Regions from separate parts of the Bradyrhizobium sp. CCGUVB14 genome, predicted to be linked through region 2. Evidence: riboswitches for the same ligand, from Rfam matches in the RefSeq annotation. Region 2 holds a riboswitch; the other holds the start of a gene.
The links. A riboswitch is a leader RNA that binds a small molecule or an ion and turns the genes downstream of it on or off. The one in region 2 is predicted to bind ZMP and ZTP.
Positions count from the first base shown of each region.

Region 1: it holds a riboswitch for ZMP and ZTP, as region 2 does, so the genes downstream of both, folB (dihydroneopterin aldolase) here and purH (bifunctional phosphoribosylaminoimidazolecarboxamide formyltransferase/IMP cyclohydrolase) in region 2, are expected to answer to the same signal.

Region 1 is NZ_JANADS010000001.1:4,472,761-4,481,543, reverse strand. It holds gene NLM32_RS20545 (autotransporter domain-containing protein) at 1-3,539, shown strand, start outside; gene NLM32_RS20540 (autotransporter domain-containing protein) at 3,571-6,909, shown strand; gene folB (dihydroneopterin aldolase) at 7,030-7,410, opposite strand; ZMP/ZTP riboswitch at 7,448-7,527, opposite strand; gene NLM32_RS20530 (polyamine ABC transporter substrate-binding protein) at 7,712-8,783, opposite strand, start outside.
Region 2 is NZ_JANADS010000001.1:318,064-326,846, forward strand. It holds gene NLM32_RS01545 (MFS transporter) at 1-189, opposite strand, end outside; gene ggt (gamma-glutamyltransferase) at 301-2,052, opposite strand; gene NLM32_RS01555 (MFS transporter) at 2,153-3,541, shown strand; gene purH (bifunctional phosphoribosylaminoimidazolecarboxamide formyltransferase/IMP cyclohydrolase) at 3,725-5,317, opposite strand; ZMP/ZTP riboswitch at 5,343-5,424, opposite strand; gene NLM32_RS01565 (heparinase II/III family protein) at 5,484-7,202, opposite strand; gene NLM32_RS01570 (RsmB/NOP family class I SAM-dependent RNA methyltransferase) at 7,360-8,706, opposite strand.

The sequences.
Region 1 (8,783 bases), 4.2 Mb from region 2:
TCAACGCAGACACCAGCGGCATCACTGGCATCTCCAACGACGGAACCACGATCTTCCAAAACGCAAACAGCGCTGGCTCGGCCAGCATCGCGAACACCGGCACCGTCAACTTCTACGACCGCAGCACGGCTGACAGTGCCAGCATCACCAACAACAACATCCTGGCCTTCAACAACTCGAGCACGGCGGGCAGCGCTGGCATCACCAACAACGGCCTTACGTCTTTCCGCGACACCGGCACGGCCGGCAGCGCCACCATCACCAACAGCGGCAGCTTGATATTCTACGGCACGAGCACGGCGGGCAGTGCCGCCATCACCAACAACACCTATGGCCAGATCGGCTTCTACGACTCGAGCACGGCCGGAAACGCCAGCATCACCGGCGGCGACCGCACCATCATCGGCTTCTACAATTCGAGCACGGCTGGCAGCGCCACCATCAGCCTCAACGGCTATGCCGGCTCGTTGAGTTTCCACGGCACCAGCACGGCCGGCAGCGCCACCATCACCCTTGCAAGCACCAACAGCGCGTTATTCTACGACACCAGCACCGCTGGCAGCGCGACGATCAACAACGGCGGGCAGTTCTACTTCTACGGTTCGAGCACGGCCGGTCATGCTGGCATCACCAACACCAACTCAATCGATTTCAACCAAACCAGCACGGCGGGAAACGCAGCCATTACCAACAACGGCGTGTTGACCTTCAGCGCCTCGAGTACCGCAGCAAGCGCAACCATTACCAATAATTTCGCGATGTTTTTTTATGGCGCCAGCACGGCGAGCAGCGCGACCATCAACAACGCCTATAATATATTCTTCGACGGCACCAGCACGGCCGGCAATGCCGTCATCACCAACAACGGCAACGGGCTCTTCGGTTCCGTCGGAAACACTTATTTCGCGGGCAACGCGACCGCGGGCAATGCGCAGCTCATCAACAACGACCCGAACGCCGTGTTCGATTTTTCCGGCAGCTCCGGCCCGAACGGCGACAACAAGCTCAGCGCCGGCTCGATCGCCGGCAACGGCACCTTCTACCTCGGCGCCAATGCGCTGACGGTCGGCGGAAACAATCTGTCGACCACCGTCAGCGGCGTGATCGTGGACGGTGGCAACTTCGGCGGCGTCGGCGGCTCGCTGGTGAAGATCGGCACCGGCACGCTGACGCTAACGGGCGCCAACACTTATACCGGTGGCACCACCTTTGCCGGCGGAACGGTCAGCGTCGCCTCGGACGCCAATCTCGGCGACCTCGCGGGCGGCCTGACCTTCAACGGCGGCACCCTCCAAATATCAGGCACGACATTCAACACCACCGCACGCAGCATCAATCTGGGCGCCGGCGGCGGCACATTCGACATTGCGGACGCAACCAACAATTTCGTGCTCAGCCAGGATCTCAGCGGCGGCAGGCTGACCAAGTCCGGCGCCGGCACGCTGACCCTGACCGGCGCGGAAACTTTTTCCGGCGCCACGGTTTCCGCAGGCACGCTGGTGTTCAGCGGCAATGCCACGGCCGGCAACGCCGTCATCACCAACAGCGGCAATGTGCTGTTCGACGGCAATTCGACGCCCGGCAACGCGCAGCTCTCCAACGCCACATCCAGCGCCGTCTTCGACCTCTCGATGAGCACCGGCCCCAATGGCGACAACAAGCTCACCGCCGGCTCGCTCGCCGGAAGCGGTACGTTCGAGCTTGGCGGCAAGCAGTTGACGATTGGCAGCGACAATCTGTCGGCCAATGTCACCGGCGTGCTCGCTGACGGCGGATCGGGCGGCGGCACCGGCGCCTCACTGGTGAAGGTCGGTACGGGGCGGCAGACCCTGTCGGGCGTCAACACCTACACCGGCGCGACAACGATCGATGGCGGCACGCTGGCGGTGAACGGCGATATCACGGCGTCGAGCGGCGTCACCGTGAACAGCGGCGGCGCGCTCGGCGGCACCGGCATCGTCGGCAACACCATGATTGCAAGCGGCGGCGCGCTTGCGCCCGGCAACTCCATCGGCACGCTGACGGTGAGCGGCAACCTGACGTTCACGGCGGGCAGCTTCTACCAAATAGAGGCCTCGCCGACAGCCGCCGATCGCACCAATGTCACGGGGACGGCGACACTCACGGGCGCCATCGTGCAGGCGATCGCCTTGGCCGGCAGCTTCCGCGCGCAGACCTACACCATCCTGAACGCGACCGGCGGGTTCGGCGGCACGCAGTTCGCCGGGATCACCAGCAGCAGCTTCTCCCCCGGCGCGCGCAACCCGCACCTGACTTACGACGCCAACAACGTCTATCTCGTGCTCGATCCCGGCACGATCGTGCTGCCGGCAGGCACGGGCGCCAACCAGAGCAGCGTCGCTGGCGCCATCAACAAGGCGGTCGAGGGCGGCGCAACGCCGCCGGCCGGCTTCGACGCGCTGCTCAACATGGGCAACCCGCAGCTCAACCACGCGCTCGGCCAGGTCTCCGGCCAGCCCGGCGCGGCCAGCACGCAGGGCGCGTTCAGCGCGGCGCAGCAGTTCGTCAACATGCTCGATCCGCTTGGCGGCGGCACCGACGGCGAGCGCGGCGCGGCCGGTGACGGCGGGACGCTGGGCTACGCCGCCACAAGCCCGCGCGACACCAGGGTGCGCGAGGCCTATGCCGCGGTGACGCCGCGCGAGGCGAGCGCAGATGTCATCGACCGCCGCTGGGGCGTGTGGGCCTCCGGCTATGGCGGCGCCAGCACGCTGAACGGCAACGCGGCATCAGGGTCGAGCACCACCACCAGCCGCATCTACGGCACCGTGGTCGGCGCCGATTATCGCGTCTCTCCAAACACGCTGCTCGGCCTCGCGCTCGGCGGCGCCGGCTACAATTTTTCGCTGTCCGACAACCTCGGCAGCGGCCGCGCCGATCTGTTCCAGGCCGGCCTCTATACCCGCCACAGTTTCGGCCCGGCCTACATTTCCGCGGCCTTCGCCTATGGCTGGCAGGACGTCACCACCGATCGCACCGTGACGGTGTCAGGCACGGACAAGCTCACCGCGAACTTCAAGGCGAGCACCTTCTCAGGCCGCCTCGAAACCGGCCGGCGCTTCGCACCGATCCCCGCCTCCAGCTTTGGCGTCACGCCCTACGCGGCGGTGCAGGCGACAACCTTCCATCTCCCCGGCTACGGCGAGACCGCGCTCGTCGGCAGCAACCAGTTCGCACTGTCCTACACCTCGCAGGACACCACCAATGTCCGCACCGAACTCGGCGCCCGCACCGACCAGCGTATCCTGGTCAACGACGGCGTGCTCACGCTACGCGGCCGCCTCGCCTGGGCCCACGACACCAACACCAACCGCTTCGTCAATGCAGCCTTCCAGACGCTGCCCGGCGCCGCCTTCACCGTCGGCGGCGCGCAGCCGGCTGCGGACTCCGCGCTGGTCGGCAGCCGCGCCGAGATGAAATGGCGCAATGGCCTGTCGCTCGCAGGCATGGTCGAGGGCGAGTTCTCGCAGAGCACGCAGACCTACACCGGCAAGGGCATGGTGCGTTATGAGTGGTAGACGGCACATCGGCTTCGCCGCGATCGTATTGATGGCTGCATTGCTGGCCACGCCGGCCCTCGCTCAAAGCATCACCGTTCCGGCCGGCAACACCAACACGATGTCCGGGCCGATCGGCGGCGCCGGCGATATCGTGCTCGATGGCGGCGGCACGCTGGTGCTGTCCGGCGCCAATACCTACACCGGCGGCACAACGATCTGCGGCACCGCCTGCGGGGTCGCCGGCGGCAGCAGCGTGCTGCAAATCGGCGTCGATACGGTGGGTACGCCTGGCGCGATCACCTCGTCGGCGATCGGCACGGGCACGCTGACCTTCGACGGCGGCACGCTGCAGGCCGGCGGCAACTACACCATCGCCAATGCCACGCAGATCAACGCGACCGGCGCCACGATCGATTCCAACGGATACACCCTCACCTATTCCGGCAACATCGCCGACGCGGCAGGACAATCGGGCAGCCTGCTGCTCAAGACCACCAACGGGAACGTGATCCTGTCCGGCACCAACACCTATTCCGGCGGCACCACAATAGTCGGCGTCATCAACTTTGCCAGCGGCAAGGTGGTGGTGACCAACGGCAGCGCGTTCGGCACCGGTACGGTCACCTTGCAAAACGTCTGGATCCAGACCAGCGGCACAAGCGACGTGACCTTCGCCAACAATTTCAAAATCGATCAGTCCACCAGCGGCAGCCTCCTCGACGCCAAAGGCAAGACGTTGACGATCTCCGGCAACATCACCGACGGCACCGGCGCCGGCAAGCTGATAATCGCGGATACTTCGTTCAATTTCAGCCAAGTGGTGTTCCTCGGTGCCAACACCTACACAGGTGGCACCACAATCAGCCTCGGGAACCTGGTGCTTGGCGATGCCACCCACACCGCGTCCATCACCGGCCAGGTCACCAACAACGCCTACTTCTATATCCGCAACGCCGATACCTCGGCGATCACGGCTCTGGCCAATAACAGCGAGACGGAGTTCTCCGGCACGACGACCGCGGGCACGATGACCATCACCAACAAGGGTGGTGTCTCCTTCCTTAACGCGAGCAGCGCCGGGAACGCCACGATCAACAACTATTTCAGCAACGCGACCAACGATAATTACACTGGCAGCGTGACCTTCGGCACGTTCGGGGGCACCGATACCAGCAGCGCCGGCAACGCCAAGATCAACAACATCCATGGCTACACCGCGTTTAACGCGGCGACCAATGCCGGGACTGCCACCATCATCAACACCTTCAGTGGCAACACCGTGTTTAATGATCAGTCGTCGGCGGCCGGAGCGACGATCACGAACAGTGATGATGGCACGACCTGGTTTCAGCTCTCTTCGACTGCAGGCAACGCCGTCATCACCAACACTTCCGGCGGCTCGACAAGCTTCTACAACAATGCAACCGGCGGCAACGCGCAATTCATCGCCGACGGCACCGGCTATGTCGACTTCAGCCAGAGCAGCGGCACGAACGGCGACGGCCGGATCACGGCCGGCTCGATCGCCGGCTCCGGCTTCTACTACATCGGGGGCGGCAACACGCTAGTGGTCGGCAGCAACAGCCTCTCGACGACGGTCAGCGGCGTGATCGCCAATCTCAATCCCGACCCATCGTGCGGCTGCGGCGCGGCGGGTCCGGCCAATCTGGAGAAGACTGGCAGCGGCACGCTGACGCTGTCCGGCGCCAACACCTATACCGGCACCACCGTCGTGAACGGTGGCCTGCTTCAGGTCGACGGCTCGATCGCATCCTCGAGCCAGACCACGGTGAACGCCGGCGGTGCACTCTCCGGCGCAGGCACCGTCGGCAATACGTTGATCGCCAGCGGCGGCATCCTGCTCGCCGGCAACGGCACGCCGGGCTCACGGTTGACAGTCGCGGGCAATCTCGCCTTCCAATCGGGCGCGTTGTATCTCGTGACGGTCAACACGAACGCGGCGACGTCGGTCAACGTCTCCGGCACGGCATCGCTCAACGGCGGCGTCGGTGTGAGTGTGGCGCCCGGCAGCACGGTTCAAAAGCAATATACCATCGTATCGGCGAGCGGCGGCCGAACCGGGACGTTCACCAGCCTCGCGGCAACAGGCGTACCGGCCGGTTTTGCTGCGAGCCTCAGCTATGATGCCACCCATGCCTATCTGAATTTCGCGCTCGACTATGGCACCCGGACCGACCTCAACACCAACCAGAAGACGATCGCGACCACGCTGCAAAACTTCTTCGACGCCAATGGCGGCATCAACGCAGCCTTTGTCGCGCGCTCCACAAACGGCCTGACCCAGCTTGCGGGCCAGGGCGCGACGGGATCGCAGCAGACCACGTTCGGCGCCATGAGCCAGTTCATGGGATTGCTGACCGATCCGTTCGCAGCCGGGCGCGATGGCGGCACCGGCGGCGCCAGCGCGGTGCCCTTCGCAGAGGAAAGCGCCTCGCTCGCAGACGTCGCGCGCAGCGGCGATGCGCGTGATGCGTTTGCCAGCATACCCCGCAAGGCCCCGGAGCAGCTTGCCTTCGATCAGCGCTGGAACGTCTGGGCCGCGGCCTTTGGCGGCTCGCAGAGCACCAGCGGCAATGCAGTGCTGGGCTCGAACAACACAACGAGCAGCCTCTACGGCACCGCCGTCGGCGCCGACTACCGCATCTCGCCGAACACCATCGTCGGCTTCGCGCTCGCCGGCGGCGGCACCAGCTTCAACGTGAGCGGGCTCGGCGGGGGCCGCTCGGATCTGTTCCAGGCCGGCGCCTTCCTGCGCCACAATGTGGGCGCGGCCTACATCACCGGCGCGCTCGCCTATGGCTGGCAGGATGTCACCACCGATCGCACCGTGACGGCCGCCGGCATCGATCGCCTGCGCGCCGAGTTCAACGCCAATGCGTGGAGCGGCCGCATCGAGGGCGGTTATCGCTTCATCGCACCCTGGACCAGTGGCGTTGGCCTCACGCCCTATGCTGCAGGCCAGGTCACGAGGTTCGACCTGCCCGCGTATGCGGAATCCGTCGTCTCCGGAAACAACAATTTCGCCCTCGCCTACGCGGCCAAGAGCGTGACCGCCACGCGCAGTGAGCTTGGCTTGCGCACCGACAAATCCTTTGCCCTGCCGGACGGCATCCTCACGCTGCGCGGCCGCGCTGCCTGGGCGCACGATTTCAATCCGGATCGCACCGTCGCCGCGACGTTCCAGGCGCTGCCCGGCACGAGCTTCGTCGTCGGCGGTGCACGACCAGCCGCCGACTCCGCCCTCACCACCGCCTCTGCCGAGATGAAGTGGCTCAACGGCTGGTCAGCGGCGGCAAGCTTCGAGGGCGAGTTCTCCAGCGTCACGCGCTCCTACGCCGGCAAGGGCATGGTGCGTTACGCGTGGTAGGAAGGCATTGTTCGGAGCCTTTTTGCTTAGATCCGGAGAACGTAATAGCGTGAGTGGGCCTCGCCGCCCGGGTCTTATGAGACCGCGGGCTGGAAGCCCACCTTGGATTGCTGAGGAACGTCAGGCGCCGGCGAGCTCGGCGCGGCGAAGACTGACCTGGACGCCGACCTGGTTGATCGCATGAGCAATCGGCGGCGACGATTTCGCAACGGCGACCGTCACGCTATCCATCATGTCGAAGCGTCGCAGCAGTCCTGCAGCGATCGTCTCGCCGAGGGCTTCCAGGGTCTGGAATTTGCCGGACGCTGCGATCTGCACCGCCTCATCCACCACGGCGTCATACCGCACCGACGAATCCAGATCGTCGCTAAGGTGGGTCCGGACCTCCTGCAGATCGGCAAAAATATCAAAACTGAACTTTTGTCCGAGCGTTCGCTCTTCCTCGAACAGGCCGTGATAGCCGTAAGTCTGAAGTCCGGTGATTTTGATTGACGTCAGCATGGGCAGCTCCAGATGAAGCATTTTGATCGGGGTTGCCCCCAATCGCCCAGGCGAGCGGCAGATGCCCCGCGCTTCCCGATGGTGCTCCATCCGATGTCGCCAGTCACGCGAGGCCGTCAGCGTTATCAGCTTTCCGCAATGCCGACAATGAACATCATCGTGCTGGGCTCGGCAGGCGGCAGGATATTGTTCTGCTCCTGTTTTGCCCGACGTGTCAAATGACCGGCAACTCGCACGCCGCGGTTCTACTGTGCATGGGGTTGTTTTGCGGAATCGCGTTGCGGAGCGGTCGCCGCAACGCCTAGCGCCCCGTCTTCACCTTGGTCCAGAGCCGGTTGATGATCCGCTGGGTGGCGGGATCGCGGGCGGTGATGACGAACAGCTTTGCGAGCGTGGTGTCGTCCGGATAGATGTTCTTGTCACCCAGGATCTTCGGGTCGACCAGCTTCTGGCTGGCGAGATTGCCGTTGGCGTAGGACAGGAAGTCCGAGTTCTTGGCGGCGACGTCGGGCCGATAGAGATAGTTGATCAGCTCGTAGGCTTCCTTGACGTTCTTGGCATCCGCGGGGATCGCGAGATTGTCGAAGAACATCTGCGCGCCCTCCTTCGGGATCGCGTAGCCGATCTCGACGCCGCTTTTGGCTTCCGCCGCGCGCGCGCGGGCCTGCATGATGTCGCCGGACCAGCCGACCACGAAGCAGATCTCGCCGGTCGCGAGCGCGCTCAGATATTCGGAGGAGTGAAATTTTCGTACGAACGGTCGGACCTTTGCGACGACATCGGCGGCCTTTTCGAGGTCGGCCTGCTTGGTCGAGTTCGGATCGAGCCCGAGATAGTTCAGCGCCGCCGGAAAGATGTCGTCGGCGGAGTCGAGCATGTGCACGCCGCAGTCTTTGAATTTTGCCAGGTTCTCCGGCTTGAAGACGATGTCCCAGCTGTCGATCTTCGCGTCGGGTCCGAGGATCTGCTTCAGCTTGGCGACGTTGTAGCCGATGCCCGTCGTGCCCCACATGTAGTTCGCGGCAAAGTCGTTGCCGGGATCGTAGGTCGAAAGATTCTTGGTCACCATCGGCCAGGCATGGCTAAGGTTCGGCAGCTTCGACTTGTCGAGCTTCTGGAAGATGTTCGCCTTGATCTGGCGCTGCAGGAAATAGGCGGTGGGCACCACGACGTCGTAGCCGGACTTGCCGGCCATCAGGCGCGTCTCCAGCGTCTCGTTGGCGTCGAAGGTGTCGTAGACCACCTTGATGCCGGTCTCCTTGGTGAAGGCCTCGAGGACGTCGGGCGCCATGTAGTTCGACCAGTTGTAGAAGTTGACGACGCGCTCCTCGGCCCCTGCGGGAGGCGACATCAACGTCAGCGCTGCGGCGATT
Region 2 (8,783 bases):
CCACAGTGCGATGATGGTGCCGATCACCAGCGGATAGATCATGAAGTCCATGCCGTCGAGCGCCCAGCCCGCAGCGCAGGCCCAGAACGTCCTTCGCTCCGGCGCGTTCATGTCGCGATAGAAGGCGAGAAGGCTGGTGTCCTCGATCTCGGCGCGTTCGATGCGCCCAGTCGGATCGGCTGTGGTCATGTGCGTTTCCCCGGCAAATTCGTTTGGCCGGGCGGTGGTAGCACGCGCGGCGGCCGGCGCAAGCCGGCGCGCGCGGTCGTGCCATGCAGGGACGGGGTTGCAGGGGCAGGGTTACTGTCCTGCCGCTTCCGCGCCGCGCGTGCGTGGATCGGGTGCCCCGAAGGGGCCGTTCGGCGTTATCGCAATCGAATTGGCCGAGGTCTGTCCCATCGGCTCGACGATGAGATGATCCATCGCCTTCAGCTCGAACAGCACATCGTCGGGAAAGCCGCGCTCGATGCGCACCTCGTCCGGCAGCCATTGATGATGCAGCCGCGGTGCGGCGACGGCGGCGGCGACGTCCATCTTGTAGTCGAGCACGTTCACGATCACCTGGAGTACGGTCGAGATGATGCGGCTGCCGCCGGGCGAGCCGGTCACCAGCACCGGCTTGCCGTCCTTCAGCACGATGGTCGGCGACATCGAGGACAGCGGCCGCTTGCCGGGCCCGGGCAGATTTGGCTCGTAGCCGACGAGGCCATAGGCGTTGGAGGCGCCGACGGCGGCGGTGAAATCGTCGAGCTCGTTGTTGAGCAGCACGCCGGTGCCATCGGCGACGAGTCCAACGCCGTAGCTGAAGTTGAGCGTGTAGGTGTTGCTGACGGCGTTGCCGCTGCTGTCGACGACGGAGAAATGCGTGGTGTTGCTGCCTTCACGCGGTGCGGGCGGAGCGGAAACGATCTCCTTCGACGGCGTCGCGCGATCGGTCGAAAGGCTCGCACGCAGTTTGGCCGCATAGTTCTTCGCGGTAAGCGTTTCGATCGGTGCATTGACGAAGGCAGGATCGCCGAGATAGCGCGCACGATCGGCATAGGCGCGCTTCATCGCTTCGATCAACAGATGCAGCGATGCCGGCGAGCCCTGTTTCAGATCCGGGAGCTGAAAGCCTTCGAGGATGTTGAGCGATTCCACCAGCACGACGCCGCCTGACGACGGCAGCGGCATCGAGACGATGTCGTAGCCGCGATAAGTGCCGCGCACCGGCGAACGGATCACGGCCTGATAGGCCTTCAGATCGGCTGGGGTCATGATGCCGCCGGCGTCGGACACGGCCTTGGCGAGTTTCTCCGCTACGGGGCCCTCGTAGAAGCCGCGTGGTCCCTGCGCTGCGACACTCGCCAGCGTGTCGGCGAGATCGCTCTGCACCAGCCTGTCGCCTTCGCCAAACGGCTTGCCATCCGGCTTTGCGAAAATTTTCGTTGAGGACGGCCAGCGTGCCAGCCGCGGGTACCAGCCCGGCAGGGTATCGGCGATGTCATCGGTGACGATGAATCCGTCGCGGGCGAGCGCGATCGCGGGTTCGAGCAATTGCGCCAGCGTGAACTTGCCCGAGCCGTACTTCTCGAGCGCCAAAGCGAGGCCGGCGACCGTGCCGGGCACGCCGATGCCAAGTCCGGAGTCGCGCGATTTGGCGGGATCAGGCTTGCCGTCGGCTCCAAGAAAGATCTGCGCCGTGGTCGCCGCCGGCGCGGTCTCGCGGTAGTCGATCGCGATGTCCTCGTTGCGTTCGGCGGAATGGATCACCATGAAGCCGCCGCCGCCGATATTTCCGGCGCGCGGGTAAGTCACCGCCATTGCAAAGCCGGTAGCGACGGCCGCGTCGACGGCATTGCCGCCACGCCGCAGGATGTCGGCGCCGACTTGCGCGGATATCTTCTCCTGCGCCACCACCATGCCGTGTTCGGCGGGAACGGCATGCACCGTGTCGAGCGCGGGCGGGACATAAGCCCGTCGCGCATCCTGCGCGGTCGCCGATGCAAGACCAAACGCCAGAGTGGCGATGACAGCGAAAAACGTCCGGCGTGTCGAAAATAGTGACATCATCAAATTTCCGCGGGGCCTTCAGGCCAATTCAAAGGTGTCGCTGTAATGCTATACGGTTTGCGCTAAGAGAGACAAAACTGTTTGTGATGGGGACTGCTTGATGACGACGATCGCCCCGGGGGCGCGCATGGCCGGCGCCTCGCGGACCTATCCGCCGCGCGCCGCTGTCGTCAGCTGGATCTTCTTCGATTGGGCCGCGCAGCCTTATTTCACGCTGATCACGACCTTCGTGTTCGCACCTTATTTTGCCACCAGCATCGCGCCGGATCCCGCCACGGGTCAATCGCTCTGGGGGTTTGCGATGGCAGCAGCTGGCATGGCGATCGCGCTGCTATCACCCGTGCTTGGTGCCATCGCGGATGCCGCCGGCCGCCGCAAGCCGTGGATCGCCGCGTTCGGCGCAGTGCTCGTGCTGGCCTCCTGCGCGCTGTGGATCGGCAAGCCCGGCAATCACGCCATCATTCCGCCGCTGCTGATCGCGGTCGCGCTGGCCAGTGTCGGCGCGGAGTTCGCCACCGTCTTCAACAATGCGATGATGCCGACCCTGGTGCCGCCGGAGCGCATCGGCCGTCTCTCCGGCACGGGCTGGGCCACGGGCTATATCGGCGGCATCGTCAGCCTGATCATCGTGCTCGGTTTCCTCGCGGCCAATCCGGAGACTGGCCGCACGCTGCTCGGCTTCACGCCGCTGTTCGGGCTCGATCCCGCCACCCACGAGGGCGATCGTGCCGCGGGACCGTTGACCGGGCTGTGGTTCATCGTCTTTGTGACGCCGATGTTCCTGTTCACGCCGGATTATCCGGCGAAGCGCCCGGTGCGCGAGGCGCTGCATGAAGGCCTGGCGGATCTGAAGCGATCGCTGAAGGATCTGCCGAAGCAGAAATCGCTCGCGGCGTTTCTGCTCGCCAACATGATCTATACCGACGGTCTGGTGTCGCTGTTCGCGTTCGGGGGCATCTATGCCGCAGGCACCTTCGGCTGGCACACGATCCAGATCGGCACCTTCGGCATCATCCTCGCCGCTGCCGGCACCTTCGGTGCGTGGCTCGGCGGCAAGCTCGACGACTTCCTCGGGCCGAAGCGCGTCATTGCCGGCAGCTTGCTGATCCTGCTGCTCGCGGTCGCGGCGATCCTGCTGGTCGACAAGGACAGCGTGCTGTTCGTCAAGGTCGCGCCGCCGGTCCCGGGCGGTCCGATGTTCGCCGCCGCCGCCGAGCGTGCCTATATCGTGCTGGGCTGCCTGATCGGCGCAGCCGGCGGCCCGCTTCAGGCGGCGTCACGCACGCTCCTGATCCATCTCGCGCCGAAGGATCGCATCGCGCAGTATTTTGGTCTGTTCGCGCTGACCGGAAAAGTGACGTCCTTCATCGGACCGCTGCTGATCGGCGTGATCACCGCGGCCACCGCGAGCCAGAAGGCCGGCATGGCCGTGCTGGTGGTGTTCTTCGTGACAGGGTTTGCGCTGCTGATGCGGGTGCGGGAGTCCTAGCTCCTCTCTTGCCCCATTCTCCGCTGTCGTCCCGGCGAAGGCCGGGACCCATAGCCACAGTGAGAAGTTTGACGCGAGAGCCCCACTCCGAGTCTTCGCCAAACGCCTCTTCGGGGGTATGGGTCCCGGATCAGCGCTCCGCTTCGCTGCGCTTGTCCGGGACGACGTGTGGCGAGATCAGTATCAGTGCCTGAAATGCCGGGTGCCCGTGAACACCATGGCGATGCCGTGCTCGTCGGCGGCCTTGATCACCTCGTCATCGCGCATCGAACCGCCGGGCTGCACCACGGCGGTGGCGCCGGCTTCGATGCAGGCCAGCATGCCGTCGGCGAACGGGAAGAATGCATCCGACGCGACGACCGAATCCTTGGTCAACGGCTCGGCGAGCTTCAGCTCGTTGGCCGCATCCTGCGCCTTGCGAGCGGCGATCCGCGCGGAATCCACGCGGCTCATCTGGCCCGCGCCGATACCGACGGTGGCGAGATCCTTGGCGTAGATGATGGTGTTCGACTTGACGTGTTTTGCGACCCGGAATGCGAACTTGAGGTCACGCATCTCGGCATCGCTCGGGGCACGCTTGGTCACGACCTTGAAGGTCATGTCGTCGACCACGGCGTTGTCGCGGCTCTGGACGAGCAGACCGCCTGCGACGGTTTTTGCGGTGAGACCGGCGGTGCGCGGATCGGGCAGGCTGCCGGCGAGCAGCAGGCGAAGATTCTTCTTCCCGCCGATGATGGCGATCGCTTCCTCGCTGGCATCAGGCGCGATGATCACCTCGGTGAAGATCTTCGTGATCTCGCGCGCGGTATCGGCATCGAGCGCGCGGTTCATCGCGATGATGCCGCCGAAGGCCGAAGTCGAATCGCAGGCCAGCGCCTTGCGATAGGCGTCGACGAGGTTCGCGCCTTCGGCGACGCCGCAGGGATTGGCGTGCTTGACGATGACGCAGGCCGCAGTGCGCTTGGCGTCGAACTCGCCGATGCATTCATAGGCCGCATCGGTGTCGTTGATGTTGTTGTAGGAGAGCTCCTTGCCCTGCAGCTGCCGCGCGGTCGAAACGCCGGGGCGCTTGTCGGGCGTCGCGTAGAACGCGGCGGTCTGGTGCGGGTTCTCACCGTAGCGCAGCGACTGGATCAGCTTGCCGCCGAAGGCGCGGAAATCGGGCGCGTCGATTTCGAGCTGGCGGTTGAACCAGTTCGAGATCGCAGCATCGTAAGCCGCGGTGCGCGCATAGGCCTTTGCGGCAAGCCGCCGGCGCAGCTTGAGCGTCGTTGTGCCCTTGTTGGCGGCGAGCTCGTCGAGCACGGCCTTGTAATCGTCCGCTTCGACCACGACGGCGACGTCGTCATGATTCTTGGCGGCGGCGCGGATCATCGCGGGGCCACCGATGTCGATGTTCTCGATGCAATCCTCGAAGCCCGCGCCTTTGTCGACGGTCGCTTCGAAAGGATAGAGGTTGACGACGAGCAGGTCGATCGGCGCGATGCCGTGCGCCTTCATCGCCTCGGCATGTTCCTTGTTGTCGCGGATCGCAAGCAGGCCGCCATGCACTTTCGGATGCAGCGTCTTGACGCGGCCGTCCATCATCTCGGGGAAACCGGTGAGGTCGGAGACGTCCTTCACCTTGAGGCCGGCCGCGGCGATCGCTTTCGCCGTGCCGCCGGTCGAGACCAGCTCGACATCATGCGCGGCAAGCGCCTTGGCGAATTCGATCAGGCCGGTCTTGTCGGAGACGGAGAGAAGGGCGCGGGTGACGCGGCGGGGATGGTCAGTCATGAGCAAGATCCTCTGTCTTAAGGAGTGTCTATGCCCAGGCGCGCGGCGGATATGTGTCGCGCTTCCCGATGGTGCTCCATCCAAGGTCGCCAGTCGCGCGAACGAGCGCTCGATAGCAGTTTTCGAGGCCCTTCACAACGATCAGATGGGACCGAATCGTGCCTGTTTACAACGGAAGTTCCGGTTCGCGCCGGGCGTTGCGGCGGGCATTGGTGACCGCCGGCGAGGCCGAGGAACGCACAAAGCTCCAGCGGATCGAGGGCCCCTGGCGCGCATCCTGGCGGATCACGATCTGCGCGGTGCGGCGGGGGCCGTCATTGCCGGCCAGGAACACGCTGTCCTCGAGATCGACCTTGTCGTCGAGCGCTTCGAAGGTCCAGACGTCGCGGTTCGGCAGCACCAGCATGACGCCGCGCGCATCCGACAGCCGGCTCGCCTTCACCGCGGGATGCAGATGGAAGCGCAGCGCGAAATCGGCGTCGGCGCCCTTGAGGCGCGCGCCCTGCGGCGGTGACAGCGTGTCCTCGCCGTCGATCCGCGCGCCGTCATTGGCGACCATCAGCACGCGGCGATGGATCACGCCGAACTTGGCGAGATAGCCGTCATGCGACGTCGTGAGCAGCGTGCCGTCCTGGACGACTTCGCGATAGCTCTCCACCTCACGGGGGCCGCTGATGATCGGTGCGCCGTGCAGCAGCCGCTTCATCGCCGACATCTCGACGAACTGGCAGGACGACGTCTCGTGATAGGTCAGCGTCGAATGCGCCGCGGTGCCGCGCGCGAACGGCCGCCAATTGTCGCGGCCGGTAGTCGGCATGCCGCAATTGGTGACGATGCGGCTGATGCCGGAGGACAGTTCGAACGACAGACAGCCGGCATGCGCGTCGTGGCTGACGCCGGGCGGCGGCGGCGGGCCGGTGTCGATGATCAGCGTGGTCGGGCCGGCGTCGAGCCGCTGGAAGCCGGTGTGCGGCATGTTCGCCATCGGCGCGCCATGGGTGTCGTCATAGGCAAGCAGCGTGGCGAGCAGATCCGACGGCGTCGCGCTCATGCCGTTGAACAACGCGAAATTACCGTCGCCGTGCCGGAAGAAGCGCAGCATCGGCATCATGCGGTCGATCGCATTGAGCAGCGCCGGCGGCGGCGCGATGTTGCGCGCGGCAAACGTCTGCCGCAGCGGCAACAGGTCGATCAGCAGCTCGATCAGCGCGCCCGGGTTGCGCGAGATGTGGCCGCCGTCGGGGAGAATCTGCCGCTGCAATTCGTCGGAGAGCTTTTTCGACGCGCTGCGGATGTGGCGGGCCTGGTTGGCGAGGCAGAGCGTCGTGTAGCACAGCGCGATCTGCACCTGGAGCTTCGGCACCCCGTCCGGGATGTTGACCATGGTGAAGCGCAGGAAGCGGATTTCCCGTGCCAGCGCGCGCAGATAACGGCGGTAGAATTTGTTGTCGGTGTCGTTGAGCACCAGCGGCGCCTGCGACAGCAGCGAGATGACGCGCCGCGCCAGCACATCGGCGCGGCGGGCGACGGGCCGGCGCTTGTTGGCGGGATTGCTGATCCAGTCCTCGACCAGCGCACGCGCATTCGCCCGGGTCAGCGCGGTGTCGGCCGCGCGCAGGTGCCGCAGCCAGCCGAAGCCGAGCAGCGCGACCTCCCAATCCTCCGAGGGCGGATCGAGATCGAAGATCGAGCGGCCGTGGCAGTTGACGATCTTGCCGGCGAAGACGAAGCGCCCGGCATAGATCTCGGCGGCGCGCGTCGCATCCGCGGTGCGCAGATCATGCGGCGCAATGATCAGCCGATCGGTGCGGCCGGGCCAGACCCGCGACAGCGCAACCGGACCGCCGCTCGCGCGCGCGAGCATGTTCCGCGCGAAGCGGTTCATCACCAGCGTCGAGATACGTCTGCGTTGAGCGACCGACACGCCTTGCCTTGAAGGGGGAGAGGATTCCGACGAATCCTTATTAATCCCAAAATCGGACCGCGGACACCACCTTGAATGGCCCCGAATCAGTCCAGTGGTAGCAAAATCCGGTGCAAAATCAGGATTTAACGAGCCGGGCCGCGAAAAATCCGTCGAGCCCGCCGAGCTTCGGGTCGGCGTGCGGCAGGTGGCTCGGCAGGGTCCGCAGATCGCCCTCGGCGGTGATGATCTCGCTGAGCCCGGAGACCTCGCTGGCCTCGATCGGCACGCGGCGAAGCGCAGGCTCGGCGGCGAGAAGCGTGGCGACGGCCCGCTCGCCTTCTTCGGGTTCCAGCGAACAGGTGCAGTAGACCAGCGTCCCGCCGGGCTTGAGCAGCGAAACGGATTTCTTCAGCAGCCGCTGCTGGAGAACCGTCATCGCGGCGACGTCGGATTCCTGCCGCAGCCACGCGACGTCGGGGTGCCGGCGGATCGTCCCGGTCGAGGTGCAGGGCGCGTCGATCAGGATTCCGTCGAGGCCATCCGCCGGGCCGGCCCATTCCACGGCGTCGGCGACGACAGTCTCGGCCTGGAGCGACAACCGGGTCAGGTTTTCGCGCAGGCGTGCCACCCGGGCGGGTGAACGGTCGATCGCTGTGACATGCGCGCCGGCCTGTGCCAGCTGCGCGGTCTTGCCGCCAGGTGCAGCACAGAGATCGGCGATGGATTTGCCTTTGATGTCACCGAACAGCCGGACCGGCAGCGCGGCGGCGGCGTCCTGCACCCACCATTGTCCTTCGGCGAAGCCGGGCAGCATGGTCACCGAGCCATGCAGCAGCGTCCGCACCGATCCCGTCGTCAGCACCTCGCCATGCAGCCGGCTCGCCCATTGTGCAGCGTCGGACTTCACGGTGAGATCGAGCGACGGTTCGTGGCCGAGCGCGAGCGCCATGTCCCGCGCAGTCGCCTCGCCGTAATGCGCACTCCAGCGCGTCAGCAGCCAGGGCGGCAGATCGAGCGATTGCGTCGAGACCTCCTCGACCAGCGCCTGGCCTTCGCGCGCGCAGCGGCGCAGCACGGCGTTGACGAGGCCGGCATAGCGCGCTGCGCGCCGGTCGGATTGCACCAGGCGCACCGAGAGATCGACCGCGGCATGATCCGGCACGTCCATCCAGAGAATCTGGGCAGCGCCGATCAGGAGCGCGCTCTGCGCGCGCGGTGCCTCGGAGGGAATGCCTTTGTCGAGCAGGCGCGACAGCACATGGCCGAGCGTGCCGAGGCGGCGCAGGATGGTTGCGACCAGCCGCCGCATCAGCGCGCGGTCACGGTCGGCGAGCGTCTTCAGTCCGGGATGGGCGCCGGAACCGTCGAGCTGGTCATCGAGCGTGCGGTGCTTGTGCAGGACGCCGTCGACGATGTCGGCAGCGATCCGCCGTGCCGCGAGACCAGGCACTTCGGACGGAGGGGCAAAACGTTGAGATGGCATGCGGAAGTAAGGTTCTGAGCGAGCGGCAGTTCCGCCAATATGGGCGCATGCCTTAAGAACACCAGCTGTGGCATGCG